DNA from 3 places in the Rothia sp. HC945 genome. Region 3 is predicted to be linked to each of the others. Evidence: predicted binding sites of a transcription regulator. Region 3 holds the regulator's gene; each other region holds the start of a gene.
The links. Region 3 encodes HrcA, which represses chaperone genes, less so after heat shock. Its sites were predicted from a motif close to TTNGCACTCGNNNNNNNCGAGTGCNAA; they were not measured.
Positions count from the first base shown of each region.

Region 1: a site for HrcA is predicted at 1,370-1,396, ahead of groES (co-chaperone GroES). Genes of this name have one in related genera too.
Region 2: a site for HrcA is predicted at 3,739-3,765, ahead of groL (chaperonin GroEL). Genes of this name have one in related genera too.

Region 1 is NZ_JBFCSN010000001.1:946,692-957,085, forward strand. Features, by position in the region: gene groL (chaperonin GroEL) at 1-926, opposite strand, end outside; gene groES (co-chaperone GroES) at 979-1,275, opposite strand; gene AB0Y14_RS04085 (class I SAM-dependent methyltransferase) at 1,509-2,777, shown strand; gene AB0Y14_RS04090 (glutamate--cysteine ligase) at 2,898-4,052, shown strand; gene tsaD (tRNA (adenosine(37)-N6)-threonylcarbamoyltransferase complex transferase subunit TsaD) at 4,121-5,239, opposite strand; gene rimI (ribosomal protein S18-alanine N-acetyltransferase) at 5,236-5,793, opposite strand; gene tsaB (tRNA (adenosine(37)-N6)-threonylcarbamoyltransferase complex dimerization subunit type 1 TsaB) at 5,790-6,509, opposite strand; gene tsaE (tRNA (adenosine(37)-N6)-threonylcarbamoyltransferase complex ATPase subunit type 1 TsaE) at 6,534-7,124, opposite strand; gene alr (alanine racemase) at 7,121-8,389, opposite strand; gene AB0Y14_RS04120 (glycosyltransferase) at 8,553-9,776, shown strand; gene AB0Y14_RS04125 (phosphatase) at 9,824-10,394, shown strand, end outside.
Region 2 is NZ_JBFCSN010000002.1:314,855-325,248, reverse strand. Features, by position in the region: gene AB0Y14_RS09985 (threonine/serine ThrE exporter family protein) at 1-1,780, shown strand, start outside; gene AB0Y14_RS09980 (uracil-DNA glycosylase) at 1,799-2,479, opposite strand; gene AB0Y14_RS09975 (DUF3263 domain-containing protein) at 2,529-2,741, shown strand; gene AB0Y14_RS09970 (LytR C-terminal domain-containing protein) at 2,848-3,576, shown strand; gene groL (chaperonin GroEL) at 3,951-5,588, shown strand; gene AB0Y14_RS09960 (MFS transporter) at 5,770-7,038, shown strand; gene rlmC (23S rRNA (uracil(747)-C(5))-methyltransferase RlmC) at 7,083-8,219, shown strand; gene AB0Y14_RS09950 (isochorismate synthase) at 8,293-9,477, shown strand; gene AB0Y14_RS09945 (RNase H family protein) at 9,488-10,394, shown strand, end outside.
Region 3 is NZ_JBFCSN010000001.1:392,910-402,237, reverse strand. Features, by position in the region: gene AB0Y14_RS01690 (PhoH family protein) at 1-920, opposite strand, end outside; gene AB0Y14_RS01685 (GerMN domain-containing protein) at 1,148-2,065, shown strand; gene AB0Y14_RS01680 (16S rRNA (uracil(1498)-N(3))-methyltransferase) at 2,073-2,840, opposite strand; gene dnaJ (molecular chaperone DnaJ) at 2,850-3,980, opposite strand; gene hrcA (heat-inducible transcriptional repressor HrcA) at 4,047-5,060, opposite strand; gene AB0Y14_RS01665 (DUF3097 family protein) at 5,263-6,126, shown strand; gene AB0Y14_RS01660 (DUF4870 domain-containing protein) at 6,268-6,684, shown strand; gene hemW (radical SAM family heme chaperone HemW) at 6,718-7,944, opposite strand; gene lepA (translation elongation factor 4) at 7,941-9,328, opposite strand, start outside.

The DNA.
Region 1 (10,394 bases), 550 kb from region 3:
ACGGAATCCAGGGTGATGCCGAGCTCGCTCGTGATGACCTCTCCACCCGTCAGGACCGCCAGGTCCTGCATGATGGCCTTGCGACGATCGCCGAAGCCAGGAGCCTTGAGGGCCACCACATTCAGGTTTCCGCGAAGCTTGTTGACCACCAGGGTGGACAGAGCCTCGCCGTCGACGTCCTCGGCGATGATGGTCAGCGGCTTCTTCGCCTGAACCACCTTTTCCAGCAAGGGCATGAGGTCGGCAATGGCCGAGATCTTGCCCTGATAGATCAGGATGGCCGAGTCCTCGAGGACAGCTTCCTGCCGTTCGGCGTCGGTCACGAACGACGGCGACAGGTAGCCCTTGTCGAACTGCATGCCTTCGGTCACGGACAGCTCGATCTCGGTCGAGGAGCCGTCCTCGATGGTGATGACGCCGTCCTTGCCGACCTTCTCGAATGCTTCCGCAAGGAGCTCGCCGATCTGCTCGGACTGGGCCGAGATGGCGGCAACGTGCGCGACCTCGGCACCCTCAACCTCGCGGGCGTTCTCCAGCAGACGCTCGGACACGGCCTTGACGGCCGCCTCGATGCCCGCGCGGATTTCGCTCGGTGCCGCACCAGCGGCCACGTTGCGCAGACCCTCATTGACGAAGGCCTGAGCCAGAACCGTTGCGGTCGTCGTGCCGTCACCGGCGACGTCGTTGGTCTTGGTGGCAACTTCCTTGGCCAGCTGAGCGCCGAGGTTCTCGTACGGATCGTCAAGCTCGACTTCGCGGGCGATCGTGACGCCGTCGTTGGTGATCGTGGGAGCGCCCCACTGCTTGTCCAGAACGACGTTGCGACCACGGGGTCCGAGAGTCACCTTGACCGTGTTGGCGAGCTTGTCCACGCCGGCCATGAGAGCCTTGCGGGCTGCGTCGTCGAATTCCAACTGTTTTGCCATGAACTACATGACTCCTTACACAGGTCTAGAAAAGTGCGGGTTCGTCGAAGTCTTACTTCTCGACGACGGCCAGCACGTCACGCGCCGAGAGCACGAGGAATTCTTCGCCCGAGTACTTGACCTCGGTTCCGCCGTACTTGGAGTAGATGACGACGTCGCCTTCCTGGACGTCGACGGGGACGCGGTTGCCCTTGTCATCGACACGACCGGGGCCAACCGCCACGACCTTGCCCTCCTGGGGCTTTTCCTTGGCGGTGTCCGGGATGACCAGGCCGGATGCGGTGGTCTGCTCAGCCTCCACGGGCTGAACGACGATACGGTCCTCGAGGGGCTTGATGGAGACGGACATGAGTGACCTTCTTCCTTGGATGGATCAATTCTTGGCGTGAGCCGTGAAGGGCGTGCCAACCGTCGTCGCGGTGCCGATTGAGCGCCAGGCCCATTTAGCACCCTGACTGCCAGAGTGCTAAACATGACTCTATTCGGAGGGTTAGCAGAGGGTCAAGACGAGTGCCAAGTTTCGCCCTCAGCGGTAAGGATGACGCCGAACGAGGTTCACCTGGCGGCCGATACAGTGGTGGCGTGACGCATTCATTCACCCCCGATCAGCTCTCCGCCCTGGACCGGATGGACTACCGCGAAAGCGACGCACTGGCTCTCTCGAGCTCCCTCCGGAAACAGGGCTTCACGGCGGAACAGGCCGCCGACATGCTGACCCAGGCCAAACTCCGTGTGCAGGCCCGATCCAAGTTCGGGGAAGACGCCCAGCGCATGGTGTTCACTCGTTCCGGACTCGAGCAAGCCACGCGCCGCGCCGTCTCACTGTGGCACGCGCGAAGGTTTCGGGACGCGGACGCAGGGCCGGTCGCCGACCTCGGGTGCGGCATCGGCGCGGACTCGGCAGCTTTTCTCCGCGAGGGACTCCCGGTGGTCTCCTACGACATCGATCCCGAGACCGCGTCGATGGCCCGGCACAACCTTTCCGCCCACCGCGGGTCCGAGGTTCGCGTGGGTGACGTGACCGAGCTCGATCCTGCTTCTCTCCGCACCAAGGACGGTACGGCGATCCGTTCGCTGTGGCTCGATCCCGCGCGTCGAGACACGGCGGACGGCCAGGTTTCCCGCCTGTTCGATCCGGAAGCCTTTGCGCCGCCGTTCTCCATGATACGTCGCTGGGCCGAGACGGGAATGCCCATCGGCGTCAAAATGGGTCCCGGGATGGATCGGTCCGAGATTCCTGAGAACGCCGAGGCCGAGTGGGTCAGCTGTGGCGGCGACGTCGTCGAGGTCGTTCTGTGGTTCAATGCGCTCGCCCGTCCTGGGATCAAGCGTTCCGCAACCCTGCTCGGGGCGGATCCGCTGGAGCCGGAGGTGTTGGCCCAGTACTCTTCGGATTCCGGATTCGGGAAGGCCTCCGGGGAGGCCCCTCCCGTCGGTCCCCCGGCTGATTTCCTCTACGAACCCGACGGCGCGGTCATCCGGGCCGGGCTCGTTGACCACCTGGTGTCTCGGGTCGGAGGACACCTCCTCGATCCCCGGATCGCCTATTTTGTTTCAGACCAGGGCGCCGACCTGCCCGGAGCGACCTGCTGGGTCGTCGACGAGATTCTGCCGATGGGTACGAAAGCTCTCAAAGCCTGGGTTCGAGAGAACGGAATCACCGGTTTGACGATCAAGAAGCGAGGGGTCGACGTCGTCCCGGAAGCATTGCGACGTCAATTGCTCGCCGGGAGCTCTTCGAAAAAGAAGAAGTCAGCCGGGAACCGCCACGCGACGCTCATCCTCACGCGATGGGAATCCCCCGAGTCGGAACATCGAGCGGCTTTCGTGGTTCGTCGCGCGCATCCGTGAGACCGTGCCGGGACGAGGCTCTGGTCCTGCGTGAAGCCGCGTGTCGTCCAGGCTGGATACGCCGTACCGTTCGCCTCCCTCCCCGCTAAGATGAATTGACCCCGACACGGGAGGACCACCATGATCACTTTTTCCAGCTCCGGTCAGTCGAGCCTGGGCGTCGAATGGGAAATTGCCCTCGCCGACAGGGAATCGGGCGATCTCCTTCCGGCGGCCGCCGAGCTCATCCAGGCCCTGGAATCCTCCCACCCGGAATACATCGACCCCGAGGGCCTCGCGCCGCAGATCACGCGAGAGTACCTGTCCAACACCGTCGAGGCGGTCACGGGTGTGTGCTCCACGGTCGCCGATGCGATGGACCAGCTCACTCGGCTGGCTGATGCGCTCCGAGCGGAAGCAGATCCGCTAGGAGTCGACCTCTACTCGGCGGGGACTCATCCGTATGCCCAGTGGAGCGAGCAGCCGGTTTCGGAGAAGGACCGGTACCAGAAGGTCCTCGAGCGCACTCAGTACTGGGGCAGGCAGATGCTGGTCTACGGAGTCCATGTGCACGTGGGCGTCGATTCCCGCGACAAAGCTCTTCCTTCGGTGAATCAGCTCGTCAACTATTACCCTCATCTCCTGGCATTGTCGGCCAGCTCTCCGTACTGGATGGGCGTGGATACCGGCTATGCCTCGCAGAGGGCCATGGTTTTCCAGCAGATCCCGACCTGCGGAATTCCGTACCCGTTCGAGAAGTGGTCCGAGTACGAGGACTACATCGATCGGTCGATCGGTGCAGGAATCATTGCCGAGGAATCGGAGAACCGGTGGGAAGTCCGCCCGGTGGCCCGGTACGGAACGGTCGAGATGAGAATCTGCGATGGGCTGGCGACCACGGAGGAAATCGGGGCGATGACTGCCCTGACCCAGTGCATCGTCGAGGAAGTCTCCCGCACCGTGGAGGACGGCGGTCACGTGGAGCTCATGCCCCGGTGGCTCTCGGAGGAGAACAAGTGGAGGGCCTCACGGTACGGACTGGACGCTACGGTGATCGCCGACGCCGCCGGAACGGTCCTGCCCCTGCGCAAGCATTGCACCGACCTCGTGACCCGGCTCGAGCCCATCGCCCGGGACCTCGGTTGCGCCGCGGAGTTGGCCGGTGTGCACCGGATGATCGAACGTGGACCGGGGTACGAACGCCAACGCCGTGTCTTCGAGGAGAACGGCCGAGATCTCCGGGCCGTGGTCCGTGACACGGTCGATCTGACGCGGTACGGATACCGAGATTCATAGTCCGATCGGGCTGTCCGATCGGGCCGGAAGGGGGCGCATGTCCCGTCCCGGATGCGCCCCTCCCCTGATCAGGCCCTGAGGGACACCGTGGTGACTGGCAGCGACGGGTCCGCGGTGAAGTCGAATCCGCTGGGTGCCACACCCGATTGCACGAGTCTTGCTCCCAACGCCGCGACCATAGCGCCGTTGTCGGTGCACAGGGAAAGCTTCGGCACAACAAGCCGGATCCCATGGTCCGAACACCGCTCGGCGACGAGCTCTCTCAGCCTCGAATTCGCGGCGACCCCGCCACCGAGCAACAAGGTATCGATGCCGTTTTCGGTACAAGCAAGCATGGCCTTGGACGTGACGACGTCGGCCACAGCTTCCTGGAACGAAGCCGCGATGTCCGCGACGGGTACGGACTGGTCATGGGCTTCGAGGCCCTCGACGACGCGAGCCACGGCGGTTTTCAGCCCGGAGAAGGAGAAGTCGTAGCGATGGCTCCCGGGGTCCTGAACGGTTCCCATATACTTTGCGGCCGTCAGCCCCCGCGGAAAGGTGAAGGCCCGGGGGTCCCCCGATGCGGCGGCTGAATCGATCGCGGGTCCTCCGGGATAGGACAGTCCCAGGACCCGGGCGATCTTGTCATAGGCTTCGCCCGCGGCGTCGTCGAGCGTGGAGCCCAGCAGCGTCACATCGCCTGAGATGTCCGAGACCTTGAGTATCTCCGTGTGTCCGCCCGAGACCAGAAGGGCCCCGAGCCCCGAGAGCAAGGGGGCCCCAAGCTCGGTGGTTCCAACCGAAGTCGCGCTGTCCTCCAGGAGACCTACTCCGACGTGGGCGACGAGGTGGTTGACGGCGTAGAGGGGCTTGCCGGTGGCGACCGCGAGCGCCTTGGCGGCGCTGACCCCCACCATCAGGGCGCCGGACAAACCGGGCCCGCTGGTCACCGCGATGGCGTCCACCGCGTCCATGCCGATGCCCGCTTCATCGAGAGCCGCGTCCAGCGCCGGAATCATGGCCTCCAGGTGAGCGCGAGACGCGATTTCCGGAATCACACCTCCGAATCGCGCGTGCTCGTCCATGGACGTGGAGACGGTGTTCGTCAGGAGGCGCCGGCCCGCCACGATCCCGATGCCTGTCTCGTCGCACGATGACTCGATCCCGAGGACGATCGGTTCGCGGGGTGTGGATGTGGTGATCAACGGTTGGATCCCTCCGAGCGTTCTGCGCCGGCCTTCAGGTCGAGGCTCATGATGACGGCGTCGACGCCGCCCTGATAGTAGCCCCGGCGTTCATGTATAGGTTCGTAGCCCAGGAACGTGTACAGCCCTTGGGCCCTGGGGTTGTCGGCGCGGACCTCCAGCATCATGGTCTCAGCTCCCATGGCCCGTGCCTGCTCATGCATTCTGTTCATGAGCCAACGGCCGATCCCACGGCCTTCGTGGCCCGGTCGAATGGCAACAGTTTGCACATCTCCCGTGTCCGCAACGGCCATCATTCCCGAGTAGGCGATGAGCTCGCCTTCGGCTTCGACCACGGTGTAGCGACGCGCGGGATGAGAGATCTCCGCGAGGAACATGTCGATGGGCCACGCGTCCTCGGGGAAAAGCATTGACTCGAGTTCGTGAACGGCTTCGAGATCGTCCAGTTCGGCGGTGCGAGCGGAGTATCCGGCCGGCAGGGTCTCGGACTCGACCGGGACTTCGGCATCAGAAACAGAAGGCGTGGGGCGCGGGCCGATGCTGGGCTGGGTCATCTGGTGGCCTTCTTCCTGTCGGAGGGCACACGGGCATCGGATTCCCTCAGGTAGAGGGGCGATGTCGATTCCAGGGTGGTGTCCAGACCGGTTCGCAGCGCAGAGGCGACCAGAAGTTCCGCCAACGGTTCGTCCTGATCGTGTCCGGCCAGAGGCGTGAGGGCGTCGGCGTAGAGCTCGGCACCGCGACCGGCCATGGGGATCTGGGGATCCAGATCTCCGGCAGGTCCGACGACGGGTCCGTGAATCCTCGTATACCCTGTCGCGCCGGTTCCGTGGTCATCCGTCAGGCGATAGACGGCGCTATAGACCTCGCGACGACGAGCGTCGGTCGCGACGCCGAAAACGGAGTGCCCGGCGGAAGCGGCGTCATGAAAACTTCCCTCTGCCACGGCGTCCGGACTGACGACGCCGCGAACAGGGACTATCCACGCCCACCCCATGGCTCTGGCCGTCATGATGCCCGCACGCAGGCCCGTGAATGGCCCGGGACCCACTCCCGCGAGAATCAGGTCCAGATCCTGCCCGCGGATGCCGGAATTCTCCAGGAGGTCACGGACGCCCGGCGCCATGGCTTCCGCGTGCGATCGGGTGTCATGGGTCCGGAAGCTCCCGAGGACTTCGAGTCGGCGGTCGTCCGGGGCGCCATCGACGACCGGAACCCTAACCAGGGCGCCGCTGGCAATGGAAGATGTATCGCAACCGAGAATGAGCACGTCCCCAAGTCTACTGGCGACGAATTACTCTTCGGCCGCTGCCCGGATTTTGTGGACGAGTTGTTCGATTTCCGGCTCGCCCCACCGGCCACCGGTGAAGGAAATAACGGCCCGTCGGGGATCACGGTCTTCCTCTTCGCCCTCGACCAACGGCGCATCCGAGCCCTGCGAGCGGATCAGCGTGATCTCCACCCGAGACTCACTCAGGTGTTCGACCAGATCCCGCCCCCATTCGACGACCGTCACGGAGCTGTCCATGGTGTACTCGAGATCGAGGTCGTCGATCTCCTCCGGGCTGGACAGCCGGTAGGCGTCCACGTGCACCAGGTCCGGTCCGCCGGGACGCGCACCGTCCGAATCGTTCGGGTGTATCCGGGAAAGGACGAACGTCGGGGAGATCACCTCCCCGCGAACACCTAGTCCGTCGCCGAGGGCCCGGGTGAACGTCGTCTTTCCCGCACCCAATTCGCCGGTTAGCACCACCAGGTCACCGGACCGGAGGTTCCCCGCGAGCGTGTGCGCGACTCGGGCCGTCGCCTCAGGGCTGGCGAGCTGCACATCGAGTTCGGCCTGCCGGGACTGTGTGGATGGGGACTGGTCATTGGCGTGGCTCACGCGTTGTCCTCTCGCAGATAGATGCGGTCGACCCGTGGGGAGATTCTCGTCACGATCTCGTAATTGATGGTTCCCGCGGCGTCGGCCCAGTCATTGACAGAAGGGTTGTCTCCGGATCCGAAGAGGACGACGGGCGCGTGCAAGTAACCCAGGGACGGGTCGGAGAGGCCCGGTCGGCCCAGGTCGACGACGAGCTGGTCCATAGCGATTCGCCCCACCTCCGGGTAGGTGGCCGCTTCCGCTCCCGAGGGATAGATCCTCACTGGTCCGCCGGTGGCGACCCGCGGCACGCCGTCCCCGTATCCAAGGGGTATCAGGGCCAAGGTTGTGGGTCGCGACGTCGAGTACCGCAACCCGTAGGAAACCCCCTGTCCGGCGGGGACCTCTTTGACGGAGCTGACGAAGGTCTGCAGGGTCATGGCCGGTTTGAGCCCGAACTCCTCAGGCGGCGTCCCAGGAATCGGAGACAGCCCGTAGAGGGCGACGCCGACTCGAACGGCGTCGGCCGTCATGCGGTTGGCCTCACCCCTCGCATAGCGACCCGCGGTCAGAATGCCCGGGCTGTTGGCGACGTGCAAAAGGTCGGGAGCCAGGCCCGCTTCACGGGCCTGACGCACGGCGTCGTCGAACTTGTCGAGTTGTTCCTCGGTCTCGGAACGGTCGGGCTCGTCGGCGACGGCCAAATGCGAAAAGATGCCGGTGACCCTGATCAGGCCTTTCGCCTCGAGTTCGGCGGCCCGCCCGACCAGCCCCGGCCATTCCTCCATGGTGCAACCGTTGCGGCCGAGGCCTGTATCGATCTTGAGGTGGACCTTGGCCGGCGAACCGACGGACGCCGCCGCCTCCGCGGCGGACTCAAGGTCCCATCCGGAGGCGCCCAACTCGATGTCCTGCTCGATGGCCGCCTCGAAATTCGTGGCGCGCGTATGGAGCCAGGCGAGCATCCGGCCGGATACCCCTTCTGCGCGCAGTTCGAGGGCTTCCCGAACATGCACCAGCCCCAGAGCATCGGCCCCGGCATCCAGGACGGTCCGCGCAACGGGCAGAACCCCATGGCCGTAGGCATCCGCTTTGATGATCGCGATGAGCTTCGCCGTGCCTGCGAGTTCCTTGATGCGCCCCACATTGGACGCGATCGCCGCCAGATCAATCAGGGCGGCACGCTCGGGCAGCGCCTGATCGGCAGGAAAATCGATGGACTGCCCCGGTCCGGGGACGGCGGACGTGCCCGTGGTCGGGCCACTGTTCAGTTCTGCGGATGGCATGGGGTCATTCTCTCACCTTGCGGCCCTCCGCCCGACGATGTGAACTCCGGGGGAGGTCGAGCGACCGCCTGCCCGGCCCCGCGAGCGAGCGGTCGGGTGACGTACTGTTGACAGCGTGGGCATTTCGGGCGCGAGCGAGCAAGAGTCAGTACATCTTTTCAGCATGCACACCTCTCCCCTGGCCCAGCCGGGCGACGGCAACGCGGGTGGCATGAACGTCTATATCGCGTGTCTCTCGCGAGCGCTCGCGGCCCGAGGGTTTCGGGTCGAAGCCTTCACTCTCGCGACCGACCCCGCGGAGGTCACCGACGATCCGCATCCCGACCCATCGATCGAGCAGGTCTCCACGGCCCGTCCCGAGCCCGGCGTCGTCGTGCACACCTTGTACCTGCCCAAGGCTCTGGGCGCGGCCAAAGAGGATCTGCCCGTCCTGACCGAAGACTTCGGACGGGCATGCGCGCGGTACTCACAAGACAACTCCCTGTCCCCCGATATAGTCCATGCCCACTATTGGTTGTCCGGCGAGGCCGCAACGGCCTACCGCGAGGAGTTGGGCACGAGCGCACCACTCGTCCTGACCTTCCACACGACCGCACGCGTCAAGAACCTGCACTCGCGTCACGGTGAAAACCCCGAACCGGAGGAACGCGCGTCGGCCGAACAGCGCCTCACGGCCCTCGCCGATGCGGTGGTCGTCAACACGCGGTACGAGGCGGAGCAAATGCGCGACCTCTACGACGCCGCCCCCGAACACCTGCGCGTCATCCCGCCTGGTGTCGATACGGCGGTATTCCGCCCCACATCGGAGGAAAGACTCCGCAGGTCGGCGACAACGGACCCCTTCACCGTGCTTTTCGCCGGTCGCCCCCAACCCCTCAAGGGCCCGGAGATCCTGATCGAGGCCGTCGCTCTCGCGGCAGAAGAAGTACCGTCGATCCGCTTGGAAATCCGGGGAACAGCACCGGAGGACTACATGTGCTCCCTTCGCGCCCTGGCGTACGAGCGCGGGATCCTGGACCGTTGCCTTTTCGTGCCGGCCAGCGGCCGGGAACAGCTCGCGGATGCCTTCCGTCAGTGCGACGTCGTCGCGTGCCCTTCCTCTTCGGAAACTTTCGGTCTCGTGGCCCTCGAGGCCCAGGCTTCGGGCGCTCCGGTCCTCGCCTCGGACGTCAGCGGGTTGCGGGTCGCCCTGGACGACGGACGAGCTGGGGTCCTCGTCCGGCGCCGGACTCCCGACGCGTGGGCACGGGAACTCGTCCGTGCCGCGCACTCACCCGACCTGTTGCAGCGGCTGTCCGCTTCCGGATTGGCCCACGCGCGCAAGCTGACGTGGGACGACGCCGCTCGCCGGACCGCAGGCCTGTATGCGGACCTGCGCCGCCACTGATCAGTACCGTACACACCGTTACTTCACACCGTCTGCGAAGGAGAAACATGACCGCCGAAGACCTCAATGCCCTGGCCGACCACCTGGAGACGACTCGCATCACGGGTGAGGTCGCTACCGCCCGGGAGGTCAACCTCGCTCATATCACCGGCTTTCTCGAAGGCAACGAACACCTCGAATTCGGCGTCGATCTCACGCGGGAGTGGAGCTGGGACGAGGTCTTCGACCTGATGGTCGCGCGGTGCGGCATCGTCGCCGACCGAAATCACGTCGAAGGTCAGGACACCATCGGGACTGACCTGTGCATTCGCGGCTTGAGACGGTACCGCGAGCGTTTCCGCCAGGCCGTGGGCGCCGGAGATTCCATCCTGTTCGCCACCGGTCACCCTGCGGGCCTGTTCCCGATCTACCAACACATGGCCGACGCCGCCCGCCGAGGGGGCGCATCCGTGATCGGCATCGAGGAAGGCATGGAGTTCGACGGGGGCGACATCCGCCAGATCAATAACGTTGCCATGTTCCAGCAGTACGGCTCGCTGGCGCATACCCACTTCCCGCACCCGATGCGCCTGGTGCTGGAACAACTCTCCGCCCGAGGCACGCGCCCCGATTTCGTGG
Region 2 (10,394 bases), on a different contig from region 3:
TCTCGGACGACCGGAGCATGGCGAGTCCGTTGCCGACCACGGCACGGTATCGGCCGGCGGTCGTACGGGATCCACCGCGTACGCCGAGGAGAACATCCAGCCCGAGACCGATGTCAGCAGCTTGGGCGCCGCGACCCAGGGATCCGGGGTCCAGGACGCCGAGCGGATCGCCGCCGTCAGGACCGCCCCGCAGGATGTCTTCCGCAATACCCAAGACCTGACCGGCAGCTATGCGGCGGGCGCGCAGACAGCGCCGGCGGAACAACCGATAGCTCGTGCCAGCTATCCTTCCGCCGAGGCTCCGACCGCCCGGCCGTCGCAGCCCCGTCGCGGCATCGGCTTGCGCCGGATGATGCGGTCCGAAAACTTGCCCACGGCCCCCATGAGGGTGGTCGAAAGGCTCGCGAACTCGCCCTTCGCCAACCCGCGGCGTCGCAAGGAGAACACCGAGGCACGGAAAACGCTCAATTTCGCGTTGCGCATGGCGGAGACCATGTTCCACTTCGGTGCCGATTCCCGCGACGTCGAGACGGCCATCGTCGCGACGTGTGCGACCTACGGCGTCGAGGACGTCGACATCGACATCACCAACCAGTCGGTGATCATCAACTACATTTCCGAGTACGGAATCCACTCGGGTGCGAATGAGGCGACGAACGAGAACGGCGGCGTTTTCAGTCACACCGTGGTTCGTGTGGTCCGGTCCTGGTCCGACAACTACGCCGGGCTGACCGAGACCCACCGCCTGGTCAAGACGATCACCAACGGTGAACTTTCCCGGTCCGAGGCGGAAGCGCGGCTCAACCGTATCCTGTCCAAGCCCAAGCCTTATCCGCGCTGGCTGGTGAGCCTCTGCAATTCTCTGGCGGCCGCGGCCCTGACGATCGGTATCGGTGGTACGTGGCCTGGCGCCATCGTCTCCTTCGTGACGTTTGCCCTCGTCCAGGTAATTGCGGGGAAACTGGCCTCGTGGAGGATTCCTTCCTTCTTCACCATGGCGGCGTGTTCCGCCGTGGTCACGCTCATCGCGATGGCTCTGTGGGCGATCGGTGCACCCATTTCTCCGCCGCACATTGTCGCCTCCGGCCTGATCATGCTCCTGCCGACGCTGACCCTGGTATCGACCATTCAGGACGCGATCAACGGGTTCCCCGTGACATCGGCAGGGAGGCTGGTCGCCACGGGGTTGTCATTCCTCGGGCTGATCGTCGGCATCGCGATCGCCATCTCGATCACCAGCTATGCCGGATTCGAGGAGATCAAGGTGGACAGCGTGATCTTCTCCGGGGCGCAACCGTTGGTCAACATCATCTTCATGCTTATCGCAACGGCTCTGATCGCCGTGACGGTCCAGGTGAAACCCGAACATATTCTCTACGGGGTATTCAGCGCCTTCTGTGGCCTGATGGTCTACCACCTCTTCGGGTGGCTGGGTGCGGGCGGTCGCATGATCTCGATGCTCGGCGCGATCGGTGTGGGTTCCGCTTCCGCCCTCATTGCACAGCGGCGGGTCATCCCGCAGGTTGTCATTGCCGTTCCCGGGCTGACGTTCTTGCTCCCCGGACTGACCATTTTCCGCGGTATGTACACACTGACGGTCAATATCGACCCGGTCACCGGGATCATCCCCATGCTCAACGCCGGGGCGATCATTATGTCGATGGCCGCGGCGGTCGTCCTCGGTAATTACCTGATGCGCCCACTGATGAGCAAGGACCCGCAAGTCACGCGAAGGCTCGTCCGTAGAAGGAAACAGCAACCGGAGCCACTGGGCAACTAAAGCCGGCGTCGTCGAGAGCTACTGGATGCGCCAATCGACCGGTTCGAGCCCCAGGGAATCCAGATGCTGATTGGCAGTGCTGAATGGCCGCGATCCGAAGAATCCTCGGGATGCCGACAGGGGAGAGGGGTGCACTGACTCGACCTTCGGTACGTCCGGCCCAAGCTGGGCACCGGCATTCCGGGCGTCCCTGCCCCACAGAATCGCGACGAGAGGCTTGTGGCGTGCACCCAGGGCTTGGATGGCGGCGTCGGTGACTGATTCCCACCCCTGGTTTCTGTGGGACCCGGCCTCGCCCTCGCGCACCGAAAGGCATCGGTTGAGGAGCATGACTCCCTGCCGTGACCACGCCGTCAGATCCCCATGCTGGGCGGGCGGAATGCCGAGGTCCGATTCCAGCTCCTTGTAAATATTTCCCAAGGAACGGGGCAATGGGCGCACGTGGGGCTGGACGGAGAAGGAGAGCCCCATCGCATGACCCGGTGTCGGGTACGGATCCTGACCGATGATGAGGACTCTGACTGAATCCATGGGCTCCTGGAAGGCGCGGAACACCTGGTCGGCAGCCGGAAAGGTGCGGTGTCCCGCGGAATGCTCGGCCCGCAGGAAGTCGCCCATGCGTCGAATCGTCGGCTCGACGGGTTCGAGGGCCTCGGCCCAGTCACGGGCCATGATCTCGGACAGCGGCTGAGCGCCCACGGTTGCTCCCTGGTTCGTGTACGACGACGGTGGTCCCTAGACTATCCTCGTGGAGTCCCTGACCGAAGCCGAGCGCGCCATCCTTGAGATGGAGAAGAGAACCTGGAAATATCCGGGTGCCAAGGAGCGTGCCGTGCGCCGGGAACTCGACATGTCGGCGACCGAATATTATATGCGCCTCAACCGCCTGATCGACGATGTGCGCGCCATTCGGGAGGAGCCGGCACTGACCCGGAGACTCAGGCAACGGCGGGATCCCTGAGGATCTTCGTCGCGCGTGCAGAATTTGACCAGCCGGGCCGGATATCGTGGATGCTTGACCGATGCGCGGCCGAGCGTAAGCAACCCCGAAAACGACGAGGACACTGATGGCCGAGTACGAACACGATGAATTCGACGACGTCCCTGCGGATTCGCCCCGCCGCGGGGCATACCGTGGCGAGGTGCCCGAGAAAACCCGCGGTTACAAGCATCTTGCGGCCTTGATCGTCGCCGGCGTCTGCGCGCTCGTTCTGGGCGGCGTGTTCTTCCTGCTCTCCCCGAAACTTGCCTCGCCCGAGTCGGCGAGTGCCACGAAGTCGTCCTCGAGCAGCCAGTCTTCCTCGGAATCCTCTTCGCAGGCTGGGGACAGCGGAGGTTCGTCCGAGACCGAACCCGATTCTTCGACCTCGCTCGCGGTGTACAACCAAGGCGCGGCGGAAGGTACGGCGACCGATGCCGCGTCGACCCTGACGGACGCCGGCTGGAAGGTGGCCGATGTCAGCAACTGGGACGGCCCGTCCCAGGACTCCACCGTGGTCTTCTACACCGACGGCAATGAGGACCAGGCCAAAGCGGTAGCCGACAAGCTGAACATCGACAACGTCAAGCCGGCCACCGGTTCCGGCTACGACGTCGTGGTCGTTCTCTCCGATGACGGCGGGTCTTCCGCCGAATCCGGTCAGGACGGCGGGAACGCCGAGCAGGGATCCGGAAGCGCGGGAGAGGACGCCGGAGGATTGGGCCAGGATTCCGGGATCACGGGCCAAGACGGCACTGGTATCGGTCAGGACTCCGGGATTCCGGGCCAGGATTCCGGGATCGCGGGCCAGCAGTAAATCGGCATGGCCCGGCAGCTTTTGGCCCCGGGCCGTCCGAACATCGGCACGATGACGAGAGGTGTTCGAAACGGCCGATCCCACGGATGTGCTGTGAGCGAAGAGCCGTCGCCGTCTGTGGAGAACGTTTGCACTCTCCGTCGTCGAGTGCCAAGATTGGACTTAGCACTCATCCACCTCGACTGCTAAATACGCCGCTTGGACCGGCCGATTGCTGGCTGGGCGGCAGGCGTCGCGGATCGATGGGCAAAGACACAGTCACCACGGTGAGGTGTGGGATCAGGTCGCCCAGAGCGTGGTCTGGTCACCAGCCGTCCGTCGCGGGCACCGTGGCTGATGTATCCGTCTACCGTCCAGGAGGGACGTAAGCCACCATGGCAAAACTGATTGCTTTTGATGAAGAGGCACGGCGCGGACTCGAGAAGGGTCTGAACACCCTCGCCGACGCGGTCAAGGTCACGCTTGGGCCCCGCGGTCGCAACGTTGTGCTGGAGAAAAAGTGGGGTGCCCCCACGATCACCAACGACGGCGTTTCCATCGCACGTGAGATCGAGCTGGAAGATGCGTACGAGAAGATCGGCGCCGAGCTCGTCAAGGAAGTTGCCAAGAAGACCGATGACATCGCGGGCGACGGCACGACCACCGCGACCGTCTTGGCCCAGGCTCTGGTTCGCGAGGGCCTCCGCAACGTTGCGGCAGGCGCGGATCCGCTGTCTCTCAAGCGCGGCATTGAAAAGGCCGTCGAGGCCGTGACCAAGGAACTGCTCTCCTCCGCCAAGGAGATCGAGACCGAGGAAGAGATCGCGGCCACCGCTTCGATCTCGGCCGGTGACCCCGAGATCGGCAAGCTCATCGCGCAGGCGATGGAGAAGGTCGGCAAGGAAGGTGTCATCACCGTCGAGGAGTCGAACACCTTCGGGCTCGATCTCGAACTGACCGAAGGTATGCGCTTCGACAAGGGCTTCCTCTCCGGTTACTTCGTGACCGACGCCGACCGCCAGGAAGCGGTCCTCGAGGACCCCTACATCCTCATCGTCAACTCCAAGATCTCCAACGTGAAGGACTTGGTCCCCGTGCTGGAGAAGGTCATGCAGTCCGGCAAGCCGCTGCTGATCATTGCCGAGGACATCGAGGGCGAGGCCCTGGCCCTCCTGGTCTTGAACAAGATGCGTGGCTCCATCAAGTCCGCGGCCGTCAAGGCGCCGGGCTTCGGTGACCGTCGCAAGGCTCAGCTGGCCGATATCGCCGTCCTGACCGGCGGCCAGGTCATCACCGAAGAGGTTGGTCTCTCCCTCGAGACCGCGACCCTTGACCTGCTGGGCCAGGCCCGCAAGGTGGTCGTGACCAAGGATGAGACCACCATCGTCGACGGTGCGGGTTCCGCCGAGGAGATCGAGGGCCGTGTGGCCCAGATCCGCGCGGAGATCGCCAACACCGATTCGGACTACGACCGCGAGAAGCTCCAGGAGCGCCTGGCGAAGCTCGCCGGCGGCGTGGCCGTCCTCAAGGCTGGTGCCGCGACCGAGGTCGAACTCAAGGAGCGCAAGCACCGCATCGAGGATGCAGTCCGCAACGCCAAGGCAGCAGTGGAAGAAGGCATTGTCTCCGGCGGCGGCGTGGCACTCATCCAGGCCGGTGTGCGTGCTTTCGATTCCCTCAGCCTTGAAGGAGACGAAGCAACCGGCGCGAACATCGTCAAGGTGGCCGTGGATGCTCCGCTCAAGCAGATCGCAACGAACGCTGGTCTCGAGCCCGGAGTCGTGGCGGACAAGGTTCGTGGACTCGAGCAGGGTTACGGTCTGAACGCTGCAACCGGGGACTACGAGGACCTCATGACCGCGGGCATCAACGACCCGGTCAAGGTGACCCGCTCGGCACTGCAGAACGCCGCATCCATTGCAGGACTGTTCCTGACCACCGAGGCCGTCGTTGCCGACAAGCCCGAGAAGAACGCCGGCGGTGCCGGTGCCGAGGGCATGGACGGAATGGGCGGCATGGGCGGCATGATGTAGTCATCGGCCCTCCGGGCCCTTGCCCGGATGCCTCCGAGGCCCCGCACGAGCTCGACTCGTGCGGGGCCTTTTTCTGCGTTCCAGGCCTTCCGGAGCGTGAGAATGACGTGGATGCGTCATGTTCTGCCGGTCGGGGTAAGGTGGGCAACCGGAAAAATCCATCGAGGAGCGGGGACGACGGGTGGGGAGCACGAAGAGCAAGGCCTGGTTGTGGGCGCTGGTTGCCTTCATGTTCTTCTCCCAGACGGGTCTCAACATCGCCAGGCCGCAGATGAGCTACAAGCTCATAGCCCTCGGTGCGCCACCGTTCACGATTGGTCTGGTGACCTCTGCCTACGCGATTGTCCCCGTATTTGCCGCGATCGCTATGGGACGGCTGGCCCAGAGGATCAAGAGATTGCGGCTCCTCGTTCTCGGGGGCGGACTGCTCATCGCGGTGGGTACCGCGATGCTCGCCGTCGTCGATGGCGTGGGAACCATCGCGTGCGCCAGCCTCGTCTTTGGTATGGGGCACCTCGTCTCCCAAATCGGCTCACAGTCAGCGGTCTCCAGGTATGCGTCCGACTCCGGCCTGGACCAGGGGTTCGGCTGGATTACCGCGGGGTTGTCTGCCGGTCAGCTCGTCGGGCCGCTGATCGGTGGCTGGGTTCTGGGGCTCCACGCCGACCCGAGCGAAGCGCAGAGGCTCGATGACATTGCGATCGCCTCGTGGATCGGTGCCGGGTGCGCCCTGATCTCCATTGTTTTCATGCTCCTTCCCGTGGTGAAGGCCTCGTCCCATCCGCAGACCGAGGGCTCGCAAACGCAGAATGCCGACATGGAGGATGCCCCAGAGGCAGCGGAGCCCGCCGCGTCGAAGGCCACCACCAGGAGAATTCTCGGGACGCCCGGAGTCGCCTCACACATCCTGGCGTCCATGGCCATGCTCTCGATCATGGACATCCTGACCTCATTCCTTCCGCTGGTGGGCGAACAGCACGGGGTGGCTCCCGTCTGGGTCGGCATCCTCTTGGCCGCCCGCAGTCTTGCCTCGATCGTGTCCCGATCGATGATCTCCGTCCTTTCCGCCCGGTGGAACAGAACGAAGTTGGTGTTGGTCTCTCTCGTGCTGAGTTCCCTCACGGTGGCCGCCGTTCCACCCATCATGTCCGTGATTCCTGCGGCGCTCGTGTTGCTCCTGGTCGGAGGCTTCTTCATCGGACTCGCACAGCCTCTGACGATGACGATGATCATCAAATCCGTGCCGACCACGTGGAGGTCTCCCGCGCTCGCGGTGCGCCTGACCGGCAACAGAGTGGGGCAGGTCCTGATTCCGCTGGTGGCCGGCGCCGTCGTCGCGCCCGTGGGACCCGCCGGTGCCATGTGGTTGACCTGCGCACTGCTCCTGGGGTCGGCAGGGGAGAAAGCGTTCCGATATTCGCGACAAGGAGCCACGAATGCTGACCTCTGATCCGGATCTGGGGACTCGGCTTCGCGGGTTACCATGGGGTCACCATGCAATGCGATGATTTCGACGCCGGCACCTGCCGGTCCTGTTCCCTGATGGGGATCCCGTATCGCACCCAACTTCAGGACAAACAGAATCAGGTCGAGGCATTGTTGGCCGAATTCGAGGGAGTCGATTGGTCGGCTCCCGCGGGGAGCGCCGAATCCGGTTTCCGGAACAAAGCCAAGATGGCCGTTTCGGGTACCGTGAACCATCCGATGCTGGGAATCCTCGACCGGGGAGGGCGCGGCATCGATCTGTCCGAGTGCGGGCTCTACCCCGAGCCCGTCCTGCACTGCATGCCCGTGCTCAAATCCCTCATTCGGTCCCACGGCCTGACACCCTACGACGTGCCCTCACGGCGAGGTGAACTCAAGAACATCTTGGTGACGGTTTCACCTGATGGGGAGGTCATGATCCGATTCGTGCTGCGGAGCAAGAAGCTTGTGGTCCCGATACGTCGCGCCATGCCAGATCTGCGGCGCGCTCTTCCGCACGTCCGTGTCGTCAGCGCGAATATTCTGCGCGAACACAAGGCTCTCCTCGAAGGCGACGAAGAAGTGCCGCTCACAGATGAGCAGTTGTTGCCGATGCGACTCAACGGCCTCACGCTGAATCTCAGGCCTCAGGGTTTCTTCCAGACCAATTCGCGGATTGCGGCGGGAATGTACGAGCAAGCTGCGGCCTGGGCCGCCCAACGAAGGCCGGACAGGGTCTGGGACCTGTACTGCGGCGTCGGAGGATTCGCTCTCCACGCGGCACGGCGGCTCGGGCCGCGGAGCACGGTTCGCGGCGTGGAGATCAGCACCCAAGCCATTCAGGCGGCTAGGGCCAGTGCGGCGGAGGCCGGCCTGGACAATGTCACATTCGACGACGCCGACGCGGGGACTTTTGCCGCCGGCTCTGCCGAGAGCCCGGACATGATGATGGTCAACCCGCCCCGGCGAGGACTCGGACCGACGATGACGGAATGGATCGAGGCCAGCGCGACGAGCACTCTCATGTACTCGAGCTGCAATGCTCGTTCGCTGGTCAAAGACCTGCGGGCGTTGTCGTCGTTCAGGCCTCGGGAAGCGAAGATGTTCGACATGTTTCCCCAGACCAACCACTACGAGACGATGGTTCTGCTCGAGCGGGTGAACTGACGGTACGGCCGGATATCCCGGCGGAAAACTTGGAACGTCACGGCACGGGCACCGTGGAAGAGGAAGGACGACGATGAACTGGACGGACGCGAGCGGCGCCGAGGCAGTGGGGGCCGCTGCCCCCGGTGCCGTCCCCGACGAATCCGGCGTGCGGGGGACCGAGGGCGGCATGCCCGATTTCGCGTTGTCCACGGGGCGCGGAACGCTCGAAACTTCGGGCGTCCGCGAACGCGTTTCCGAGGGCCGGGCTGCTCAGGCCGCGGCAGAGCACGAATCGGTCGTTGTCGGTATGCTGCCTTTTGACCCAGAGGGCGAGCCGCTGCTGTTCGTGCCCGAGCGCGCCGCATGGACGGCCAGGGACCAGACACCTGCGTCCCCGTCCGATGTCGCCCGACCGACGGCGGCCCACGGGGTCGACAGCCAGATGTACCGTGATGCCGTGGCACTGGCCGTGGCCCGGATCCACGAGGGAGCCCTGAACAAGGTCGTCCTGTCCAGGGCATTGGACCTCTGTTACGACGCTCAGCCCATCCGCCCCGAAGCGGTGTACAGAAATCTTCTCGCGCTGTACCCGACCGCGTATGTTTTCTCCGTCCGAAACCCCTCGACGGGGGAGTACGTGATGGGGGCGAGCCCCGAACTCGTGGTGGGGGTCGAAAACGGCCGGTGTTCGACCCACCCGTTGGCGGGATCGTCCGCCCGGCGAACGGCGGACGGCCCGACCGAGGACGCCCAAGCGGGGGAAGCTCTGTTGCGGTCCGCGAAGGACCGGGCGGAGCACGCAACCGTGGTCGACGACATCGCCGCGCGTCTGGGGCCGTTGTGTGCCTCATTGGCGGTTCCACCTGCCCCGACGCTGTTGGCCACGCCCCAATTGTGGCATCTCGGGACGGCCATGAGTGGGACACTGCGGCCAGGCGTGACGGCATTGAACGCGGCCCGTGCCGTGCATCCGACCCCCGCGATCTGCGGGATGCCCCGGAAGGAGGCGTTGGACCTCATCCGAGAGGTCGAACCTTACGAACGGGGTTTCTACGGAGGCCTCGTGGGGTGGATGGACCAGCACGGCAACGGCGAATGGGCCCTCAACCTCAGGAGCGGCAGAGTGGGAGAGGGGCATGCAACCCTCTGCGCAGGAGCCGGAATCGTCTCCGGGTCCACGCCTCAGGACGAACACCACGAAACTGCCGTGAAGCTCTCGACGTTCCTGGCCGCCCTCGGCCTGGACCTCGACGACGTCGAAGCCGTCGCTGGGTAAAGTGGGGACAATGAGCACACAAGGCGCGACCACGGACCCGACGGGCGACGAAGAAACTGGCGAGGCCTCGCCGCGAGGTGCCCACGACGCCGTGATCGTGGCCGCCGCCGATGGCTCGGCCCTCGGGAATCCGGGACCCGCCGGGTGGGCCTGGTACGTGGACGATGGCTCCTGGCAGGCCGGCGGCTGGCCCCACGGGACCAACAACATGGGGGAACTGAAAGCTGTTCTCGCTCTCTTGCAGGCCACGGCAGACCACCCGGAGAGACCGCTGCGCATACTGTGCGACAGCAAGTACGTCATCAATTGCATCACCCAGTGGATGCCCGGTTGGAAAGCGAAGGGCTGGAAGAAGAAGGACGGAAAACCCGTTCTGAACAGGGATCTGCTGGAAGAGCTCGATCGCGCCCTGGCCGGGCGCAAGTACGAATTCGAATGGGTCAAGGGTCACGCCGGGCATCAGCTCAACGAGGCGGCGGACGAACGTGCCCGGGCCGCGGCTACCGCGTTCCAGAACGGTCAGGACCCGGAGACAGGGCCCGGGTTCGTCCCCGGTGCCGCCGGGGACGAACCCGCGAGCGCAGACAACGCATCCACGGAAGCGGGGAACAAGCCCTCCCGCCCGCAGGAGAAATCCGCGCAGGCCGTCGTCGAGCACGAGAAGCTCCTGAGCGATCGCGAGACCTGGGCCGATGCTCAGCGTCTTGCGCCGCTGCTGGCAGAAGACCTCGTGTGGGTCACGGTGAGGGGCCGACTGGCCGACAAAACGGCCGCCATCAACTATCCGGAACAGGCCTTCGCGCTCGATGGGGAGCCGGATCTCGTCCGGGCCCACGCGGTGTCGGAAGACACCGGGCTGGTCGTCAGCAACGTCAGGACGGCGCGTGGGCCAGCGGTTCGGTCGAGTCTGTGGACCC
Region 3 (9,328 bases):
ACGGCCTCGAGCTGCGAGAAGTGGATGTCCTCGACGTCGTTCAGAATGTTGCGCACCTGCCGCAACCCCGACGCCGAACCGGTCGGCAAATCGACCTGGGTCACATCTCCGGTCACAACGATCTTGGAACCGAACCCCAGGCGCGTCAGGAACATCTTCATCTGCTCGGCCGTGGTGTTCTGGGCCTCGTCCAGGATCACGAACGCATCATTCAGGGTGCGACCACGCATGTACGCCAGGGGTGCCACCTCAATGGTTCCGGCCTCCATCAGGCGCGGGATGGATTCGGGTTCCATCATGTCGTGCAGCGCATCGTAGAGCGGCCGGAGGTAGGGGTCGATCTTCTCATTGAGACTGCCCGGCAGGAACCCGAGGTTCTCCCCCGCTTCCACGGCCGGACGGGTGAGGATGATGCGGTTGACTTCTTTCGACTGAAGGGCCTGCACGGCCTTGGCCATGGCCAAATACGTCTTGCCCGTGCCCGCAGGCCCGATGCCGAAGACGATGGTGTTCGAGTCGATGGCCTCAACGTACTTGGACTGGTTGAGGGTCTTCGGTCGGATCTTGCGTCCGCGAGAAGAAAGAATGTTCTGGGTCATGCTCGGAGAGGCCGCCGACATGTTCTTGATCAGCAAGTCCACCAGTCGTTTGACGACCTCAGCACTGATCACACCTTCCTGGGAAGACAGGACCTCCAATTCCTCGAAGAGTCGAATGACCAGGTCGACCTGCGCCGAGGGGCCGGTGACAACGACGTCGAGTTCCTTGGCCGCCACGGAGACCTCCGTGAAGGACTGCTCGATGATCAGCAACGACGAATCCTGCGGTCCGAGGACCTCCACCATCGACTCTCGGCTTCGGAACGTGTAACTCCTCGAAACGGACAGGGGGCGAGAAGAACCTGGTGTGGATGCTGTCATCAAATGCGGAATAACCTCTCCCTCAAAGGGTTGCGAACCCGCCGTGCTGGGGATCCGGTGATTGTTCCAGACTACCGGTCCCGAGTCAGGGTCACCACGAGTCTCCTCTGACAGCTGAGCGACGGGCTCGGAACACACCGAGGCCACCCGGATACCACCCGACACCGTAGACTGGACCCACGGACCCCGCGGCCCAGAGGCCGCGACCTGATCTGGAGGCCGAGGACATGATCTCACGCGCATGGCGCCCCGCCGCCGGGATTGTCGCGGGCCTCTTCGTGCTCCCCAGTGTGCTGAGCGGTTGTGGTTTGCTCGATGCCGCGAACCAGGTGGGTGAGTCCGAAGAATCGGCGTCCCCGACCTCGGAGGCCTCGCCGTCGGCCCTCAAGGTTCCGCTGTACTGGATCGGCGCCACCGGCAAATCCTCGTTCCTCTACCGGGAATATCACGACTACAAGGCGGACGACGCCGCGTCGAGGGGCGACGTCGTGGCGACCGCGGTGTCCATGCTGACACGGGTCCAGCCTCGCGACCCCGACTACCACAACCCATGGAATCCCGCGGGCTCGGTCGGATCCTCCATGTCGAAGGACGGAACCCTGACGCTGAACCTGTCCTCCGACGCCTTCGACCACTCGATATCTGCCGACGAGGCCAACCTGGCCGTGCAACAACTGGTGTACACCGCGACCGCCTCAGCCGCCGTGGGCGGAATCTCGGATGCCGGGCCCAGCACCAAGGTCATCGTGCTGGTCGACGGGCACCGCGGATACAAATTCGGAAATCAGACGCTGGGCCAGACCGTCGTCAGGGACGAAGCCGTCGCGGCCCCGCTGTGGATCATCGATCCGGAGCAGAATTCCGTATTCGGCACCACGACCACGGTCAAAATGGTGGCCACCAATGTGGCGTCCCGGGTCTACTGGGACATCCGCAAGAATGGTTCCGAAGCTGCGGCAGGATCGGAAGATCTCTCCGGCGACGACTCCGGGCTCCAGGAGATTCAGTTCAGCCGAAACCTGGCCGAGGGAGACTACACGATCCGCATCTACATCAAGACCGAGGACCTCAAGGATCCCGGGCTGGCCGTATCGGATCAGGAGGTCAGTCTCTACGACGACCACCAGTTCACGGTCAACAAGTAGACGGCTGTCACTGCCACAGGCCGGTCACGGCGTTGATCACCGCGATCGCCGCCGCCCCGGCCGTGGAGCTCCTCAGGACGTCGTGACCCAGAACTGCTGTTCGGGCACCGACGGATTCGAGGCTCCGAAGTTCTTCCGGACCGATTCCACCTTCCGGGCCGACGACGACGAACAAACGTCCGTCTCCTGAGAAGCCGCGCGAGACCTGCAGGTCGTCCAATACAGCGAGAAGACTCTGCCCGGCCTGCTCGTGGAGAACGATCATCGAGTCCTCGGGACCGACGGCCCGCGCCAACTGGGCGGTCGAGACCAGGTGGTCGACATCAGGTACCAGCGAACGCCGGGCCTGCTTCGCGGCGGCCTTCGTGGTCTTGGCCCATTTCGCGTGTGCCTTGGCGGCGCGGTCCTGTTTCCACCTCACGATGCTGCGGTCTGCCTGCCACGGGACAATGGCTCGGACACCCAGCTCGGTCGCCATTTCCACGGCCATCAGATCCCGGTCGCCCTTGGCGAGGGCCTGTACGAGAATCACCGGACTCCGCGGGTCCCGTTCGGGTCCCTCTTCGACGGTGATCGCGAGTCCGTCCTGGAGGATCTCGCTCACGGTACCGACGATGCGCCGGCCCTCGCCGTCGACCAGGTCGAGGGCCTCGCCCGCCCCGAGTCGTTTGACCGTCTTGGCGTGATGGCCTTCGTCTCCCGTCAGCTCGAACCGGTCCCCCGGGGCCAAGGCCCCGAGGGACTCGGGATCGATGTAGAAAACCGGATGCGTCACGGCGTGCCTCTAGTCCTGGAAGCGGTCGCGCAGGCGGGAGAAGAACCCCTGGCCGGTGTTCTGCAGAGTCTCGCCGACGGCGTCGTCCTCCCCACGCAGCTCGGCCAGCCGCTTCAGAAGCTCGCGCTGTTCGTCGTTCAACTTCGACGGGGTCTCGACGTCGAAGTGCACCACGACGTTGCCGCGGCCGTTGCCGCGCAACTTGGTCACGCCCAGGTCACGGAGCGTAGTGGTCTGGCCGGTCTGCGTACCGGGCTTCACCGTGACGTCCTGAGGGCCGTCGAAGGTCTCGAGGCTGATGGTCGTGCCGAGGGCGGCCGCGGTCATGGGCACCGTCATCGTTGCGTGGAGGTCGTCGCCCTCGCGGGTGAAGGTTTCGTCCGGGTTGACCCGCAGTTCGACGTAGAGGTCGCCATTCGGCCCGCCGCCCGTTCCGGCCTCGCCCTGGCCTCCCAGACGGATGCGGGTGCCGGTCGCGACGCCCGCCGGAATCTTGAGGGTCAGGGGCTTGCGCTGGCGAACGCGTCCCTCGCCGTAGCACTCGGGGCAAGGATGCTTGATGACGGTTCCGAAACCGCGGCAGCTCGGGCATTCGGCGGTGGTGACCACGTTGCCCAGAATGGACTGGACCTGGCGCTGAATGTGCCCCTGGCCGTGGCAGACGTCGCAGGTCTCGGGCTCGGTCCCCTTCTCGGTTCCCTGGCCCTCGCACAGCGTGCACGTCACGGCGGTGTCCACCGTGACCTCCTTCTCGGTTCCGAACACGGCATCGCGGAGGCTGACCCGAACGTTGATCAGTGCGTCCTGACCCTGACGGACCCTGCTCTCCGGTCCCCGGGCGCCACCGGCGCCCTGGAAGAAGGTCTCGAAGATGTCCGAGAATCCGAATCCGCTGCCCGGGAATCCGCCGCCGAAGCCGGTATTGTTTCCGTTCTCGTTTCCGGTCGCGTCGTAGACGCGTCGCTTGTCCGGGTCGGAGAGAACGTCATGGGCGTGCGAGACCCGCTTGAATTCCTCAGCGGCCTCCGGCGAGGGGTTCACGTCCGGGTGGAGCGTTCTCGCCTTCTTGCGATACGCCTTTTTGATCTCTTCCGGGCTGGCGTCCCTGGAGACGCCGAGGGTCTGGTAGTGGTCGCTCACTGAACTTCCTTGATCTGCGGTGGGCACCGCGTGGGTTCCAATTCGTCAACGGCTGTACGTGCCGATTTATTCGTGCAGGATGCGGGAGAGGTACCGCGCGACGGCTCTCACCGCGGACATCGTTCCCGGATAATCCATGCGAGTCGGTCCGACGACGCCCAATTTCGAGGCAAGTTGCGGCCCGTACCCGGTGGCCACCACCGACGCGTCCGACAATGGGCTTTCCGCGTTTTCCCTCCCGATCCTCACGGAGACGCCACGGGCGTCGTCGTCGATCTCGGAGAGCAACCGCAACATCACGACCTGTTCTTCCAGGACATCGAGGATCGGGGCGATGTTGCGATTGAAGTCGTCGGTGGATTCGGCCAGATAGGAGGTGCCTGCCATGAGCAGCCTTTCCTCCTGTTCGTTCCGACCCAGGATAATCACCATTCCGGCCAGGATCGCGGCGGATTTCTGGTGCATCGGCTCACATCTGGTCACGGCCGGGACCAGTGCTTCCTCGAGTTCGCCGACGGGTTGGTCCAGGATGGCGTCGAGGAACTGCGCGCGCATGGTCTTGAGCGTTTCCTCGGTCAGGTCCTCCGGGACCTCGACCACACGCTGCCCGACTCCGCCACGAGTGGTAATCATCACGACGAGAACGAATTTCGGCGCCATGGTCACCAGCTCCAGGTGACGAACGCGGGCACCGGTCCTGGTCGGATACTGGACGAGAGCAACTTGGCGGGTCAGCTGCGACAACAGCCTGACCGTCTTCTCCATCATCTGGTCGACGTCGTCGGAGGAATCCAGGAAGCTCGAGATCGCACGACGTTCCGCCACGGACAGCGGTTTGACCGACGCGATCTGGTCGACGAATGCCCGGTATCCCTTGTCGGTGGGGATCCTCCCGGCACTCGCATGGGGTGCCATGATCATGCCCGCTTCTTCCAGGGCTGCCATGTCATTGCGAACGGTAGCGCTGGAGACGCCGAGCCGATGCCGATCGACCAATGCTTTGGAGCCGACGGGCTCCCGCGAATGGACGTAGTCCTCGACGATCGCGCTCAGGACGTCGAGCCGGCGCGGCTGATTCACGGTCTCTCTCCCTACTGGCTCGTCCTGGTCATGGTGGCGGAGGGCCATGTGCACTGGCACTCTCCGCGCTCGACTGCTAAGTCTACGCCGCGAAACCGCCGTCGGAAAACGCTTCCGGCGTGCTCAGCTCTCGGCGGAGCGACTATATTGGGTCGGTACCCATGTCCTCGATCCAGGACCGTCATCACACAAGGAGAAGCGCATGGACCGCTACGGATGGGGGCCCCAGGACCTCGGCAGCGCGGGGTTGAGCCACCGTCCCCCTGAGCCGCGGGATCTCGAGGTCAGGCAGGGAATGGTCATCGAAGAGGTCCAATCCGGCTGGGTGGGTGCGGCGGTGTCCCTGCAGTCCGTGGGCGGTCAGCGCGTCGTCGGCCTCGAGGACCGGCACGGCGCCGTACGGTCCTTTCCGCTCGGTGACGGCTTCCTGTATGAAGGCGAGCCGGTGCGTCTGGTGGTCCCGCGGCCGAAGAAGACGACGACGCCGGGGCGCACCCGGTCCGGTTCGGTGGCCGTGCCCGGGGCCAAAGCCCGTACGGCGCGGGCTTCCCGCATGCTGGTCGAGGGACTCCACGACGCCGAGCTGATCGAGAAGGTCTGGGGAGACGATCTCAGGATCGAAGGCATCGTCGTCGAGCCCATGCACGGCCTGGACCACGTCGAAGAAATCATCGAAGAATTCGCGCCCTCCCCTCAAAGACGCCTCGGTATCCTGGCGGACCATCTGGTCGAGGGAAGCAAGGAGTCGCGGTTGGCCGACCAAGCCATGAAACTGGCCGGGGCCCAGGGGAATGTACTGTTCGTGGGGCATCCCTACGTGGACGTGTGGGAATCGGTCAAGCCCAAGGCGGTGGGCCTGCGCGAGTGGCCATCCGTGCCTCGCGGCGAAGACTGGAAGACCGGAATCCTGCGTCGCATCGGTTGGCCCCACGAGACACCTGCACAGCGGGCCAGAGCGTGGAAAAAGATCCTCGCGAGCGTGAACACCTACGCCGACCTCGATCCGGGGATCCTGGGGCCGGTCGAGCACATCATCGACTTCCTGACGGCGGCGCCCGAGCATTGAGGCGCCGAGGTCCTCTTGGCCCGGAAACGACTTCCGTGACATTGTTTGGGGGAATGCATCCCCTTTTGCGGCGACCAGCCGGTAATATTTGAGTGCGTGTCCCCGACACGCATGTATCTGCCCGAAAGACAAGGCGAGGTTTTGACGATCACTTCCACTGATAAGAAGCCACCGTTCGAGGGTGTGTCCGCGAACCCGGAGCCCCTGAGCGTCAAGGATGACCGCTCGATGGCCACGATGGCCCATTTCGGCGGGGTCATCGGGTGCATTCCGGCCGCCATCATCTACTCGACGTTGCGCACCCGCGGCCGTTTCACGGCCCAGGAAGCGCGCGAGGCACTGAACTTCACGTTGCTGCCGTCGGTGATCATCGTTGTCAGTGTCGGGCTGTCGGTCCTGCCCGGCATCGGCTGGATCTTCGGCCTGATCGCCGCGCTCGTCTGGGTCTACCTCGCCGTGTTCTCGCTCATTGCGGGCATCCGGGTCAACAGGGGGAACCCATACCAGTACAAGTACAACACGCGCACCTTCGACTGGTTCTCGCACCGGAGGCGCTGACAGGCCGGTGCCCCGCCGGGGCACCGAGACCTTTCAAGCAGTGAGTTCTCGGACCACGGCGTCGCCCAACAGACGGCCCTCGAGGGTGAGGCGCACGACGTCGTCATCGAGCGCCTGCGGGTCGATCAGGCCCTGTTGCGCGAGCCAAGGCGTCCTCTCTCTGCCCTCAGCTCTCAACCGGCCCAGGGGCAGGCCGTCCCGAATCCTGGCGGCCAGCATGACGTCCTCCATGTAGCGCGTGTCCTCGTCGAGAATCTCTCGGGCCGCAGCCGGCGAGGACCGATCACGCAGACGCTGCGCGTACGGCACGGGATGCTTGACATTCCACCACCGGGTCCCGTTGACGTGGGAGTGTGCGCCCGGCCCGATACCCCACCAGTCCTGGTTGTGCCAGTACGCGAGGTTGTGGGCGGAACGTTTCTCCACGGACGCAGCCCAGTTCGAGACCTCGTACCAGCCGTAACCGGCCTCCTCGAACAGGCGGCTGGCCAACAGGTACATGTCGGCCTGCTGGTCGTCGTCGACCGGGGTGTGGACGCCGCGCGCTATCTGTGCTGCCAGTTTGGTCCCGGGCTCCACGATGAGTGAATAAGCGGAAATGTGATCCGGCCGGTAACTGATCGCCGCTTCGACCGACGTCTGCCATTCGTCGAGGGTCTCGCCCGGGGCACCGGAAATCAGATCCACGGAGACCTCGAGGCCGATCTCACGGGCCCAGCCGACGACCTTGGGCACGTTCGCCGGCTCGTGAGTCCGTTCCAGAACTTCGAGGACACGGGGAACGGCCGACTGCATCCCGAAGGAGACCCTGGTGAATCCCGCCTCCTTGAGCGCAACGAGATCCTCGCGCTCCACCGAGTCCGGGTTGGCTTCCGTGGTGACCTCGGCGCCCGATTCCAGTCCGAAGATTTCGATGGCCGTGCCCAGGATCCGCACCAGGTCGTCGGTAGGGATCCGTGTGGGCGTGCCTCCTCCGAAAAAGACCGAGTGCAGCGGCCGGGCTGGCAAGCCCGATTCCTTGAGCACCTTCTCGGCGAAGCGCAATTCCGCGAGGGCATCCCTCACATAGGTGAGGCGCCCGACGTCGTCGCCGAAGTCTTCCTTGGCGTACGTGTTGAAGTCGCAGTATCCGCAGCGCACGGAACAGTAGGGCACATGGACGTACAGACTGAGGGACCGGCCGTCGGCTCCCTCCAGAACGGAGGCGGGCAACCGCCCGTCGCGGGGTGCGGGGTCTCCCGTGGGTTGGGCCGGGCTCACTTCTTCGCTTTGTCCTTGGTCTCCTCTGAGGAGCTCAGAGCGGCCACGAATGCTTCCTGCGGCACGTCGACCCGTCCGATCGTCTTCATTCGCTTCTTGCCCTCCTTCTGCTTCTCGAGGAGCTTGCGCTTGCGGGAGATGTCGCCGCCGTAGCACTTGGACAAGACGTCCTTGCGGATGGCCCGGATGTTCTCGCGTGCAATGATGCGCGATCCGATGGCCGCCTGGATCGGGACCTCAAATTGCTGCCGAGGAATGAGTTCCTTGAGCTTCGAGGCCATGGAGGTGCCGTAGGCGTACGCCTTGTCCCGGTGCGTGATCGCCGAGAAAGCGTCCACGCGTTCTCCCTGGAGGAGAATGTCGACTTTGACGAGGTCCGATTCCTGCTGCCCGTCGAGCTTCCAGTCCAGGGAGGCGTAGCCGCGAGTCTTGGACTTGAGCTGATCGAAGAAGTCGAACACGATCTCCGCCAACGGAAGCCGATACCGCAGTTCGACGCGTTCCTGCGAAAGATAGTCCATGCCGCCGATCTGACCGCGGCGGGACTGGCACAGTTCCATGATGGCTCCGACGAATTCGCTGGGGGCGATGATCGTGATGGCCACCATGGGTTCCGCGATGGTTTCGAGTTTGCCTTCGGGGAATTCGCTGGGGCTCGTGACCCGCATGGACGAACCGTCCTCCGCGACAACGTCGTAAATGACGTTCGGGGCGGTAGAGATGAGGTCGAGGTTGAATTCCCTCTCCAGCCGCTCGCGCACGATCTCCAGGTGGAGCAGGCCCAGAAAACCGCAACGGAACCCGAATCCGAGCGCACCGGAGGTCTCGGGCTCGTACATGAGGGCGGCGTCGTTGAGCTTGAGCTTGTCCAAAGCATCACGCAGCACGGGATAATCGGACCCATCGATCGGGAACAGCCCCGAGAACACCATGGGTTTGGGGTCCTCGTAGCCACCGAGCGGCTCATCGGCCGGCTTCTTCCCGTCCGTGACGGTGTCCCCGACTCGGGACTGCCGGACGTCCTTAACACCCGTGATCAGATACCCGACCTCCCCCACACCGAGGCCGTCGGTGGCCTTCGGCTCGGGAGATATCACGCCGATCTCCAGAAGTTCGTGTTCGGCACCCGTGGACATCATGGCGATCCGTTGCCTCGGGTTCAGCTTGCCGTCGACCACGCGGACGTAGGTCACCACACCGCGGTAGGAGTCGTACACGGAATCGAAGATCATCGCTCGGGCCGGTGCGTCCGCGTCGCCTTCGGGGGCAGGAATCTCCCGAACGATTCGGTCCAGGAGTTCCTCCACGCCTTCACCGGTCTTGCCGGAGACCCTCAGGACGTCCTCGGGCTCGCCGCCGATCAGGTTGGCGATTTCCTCGGCGT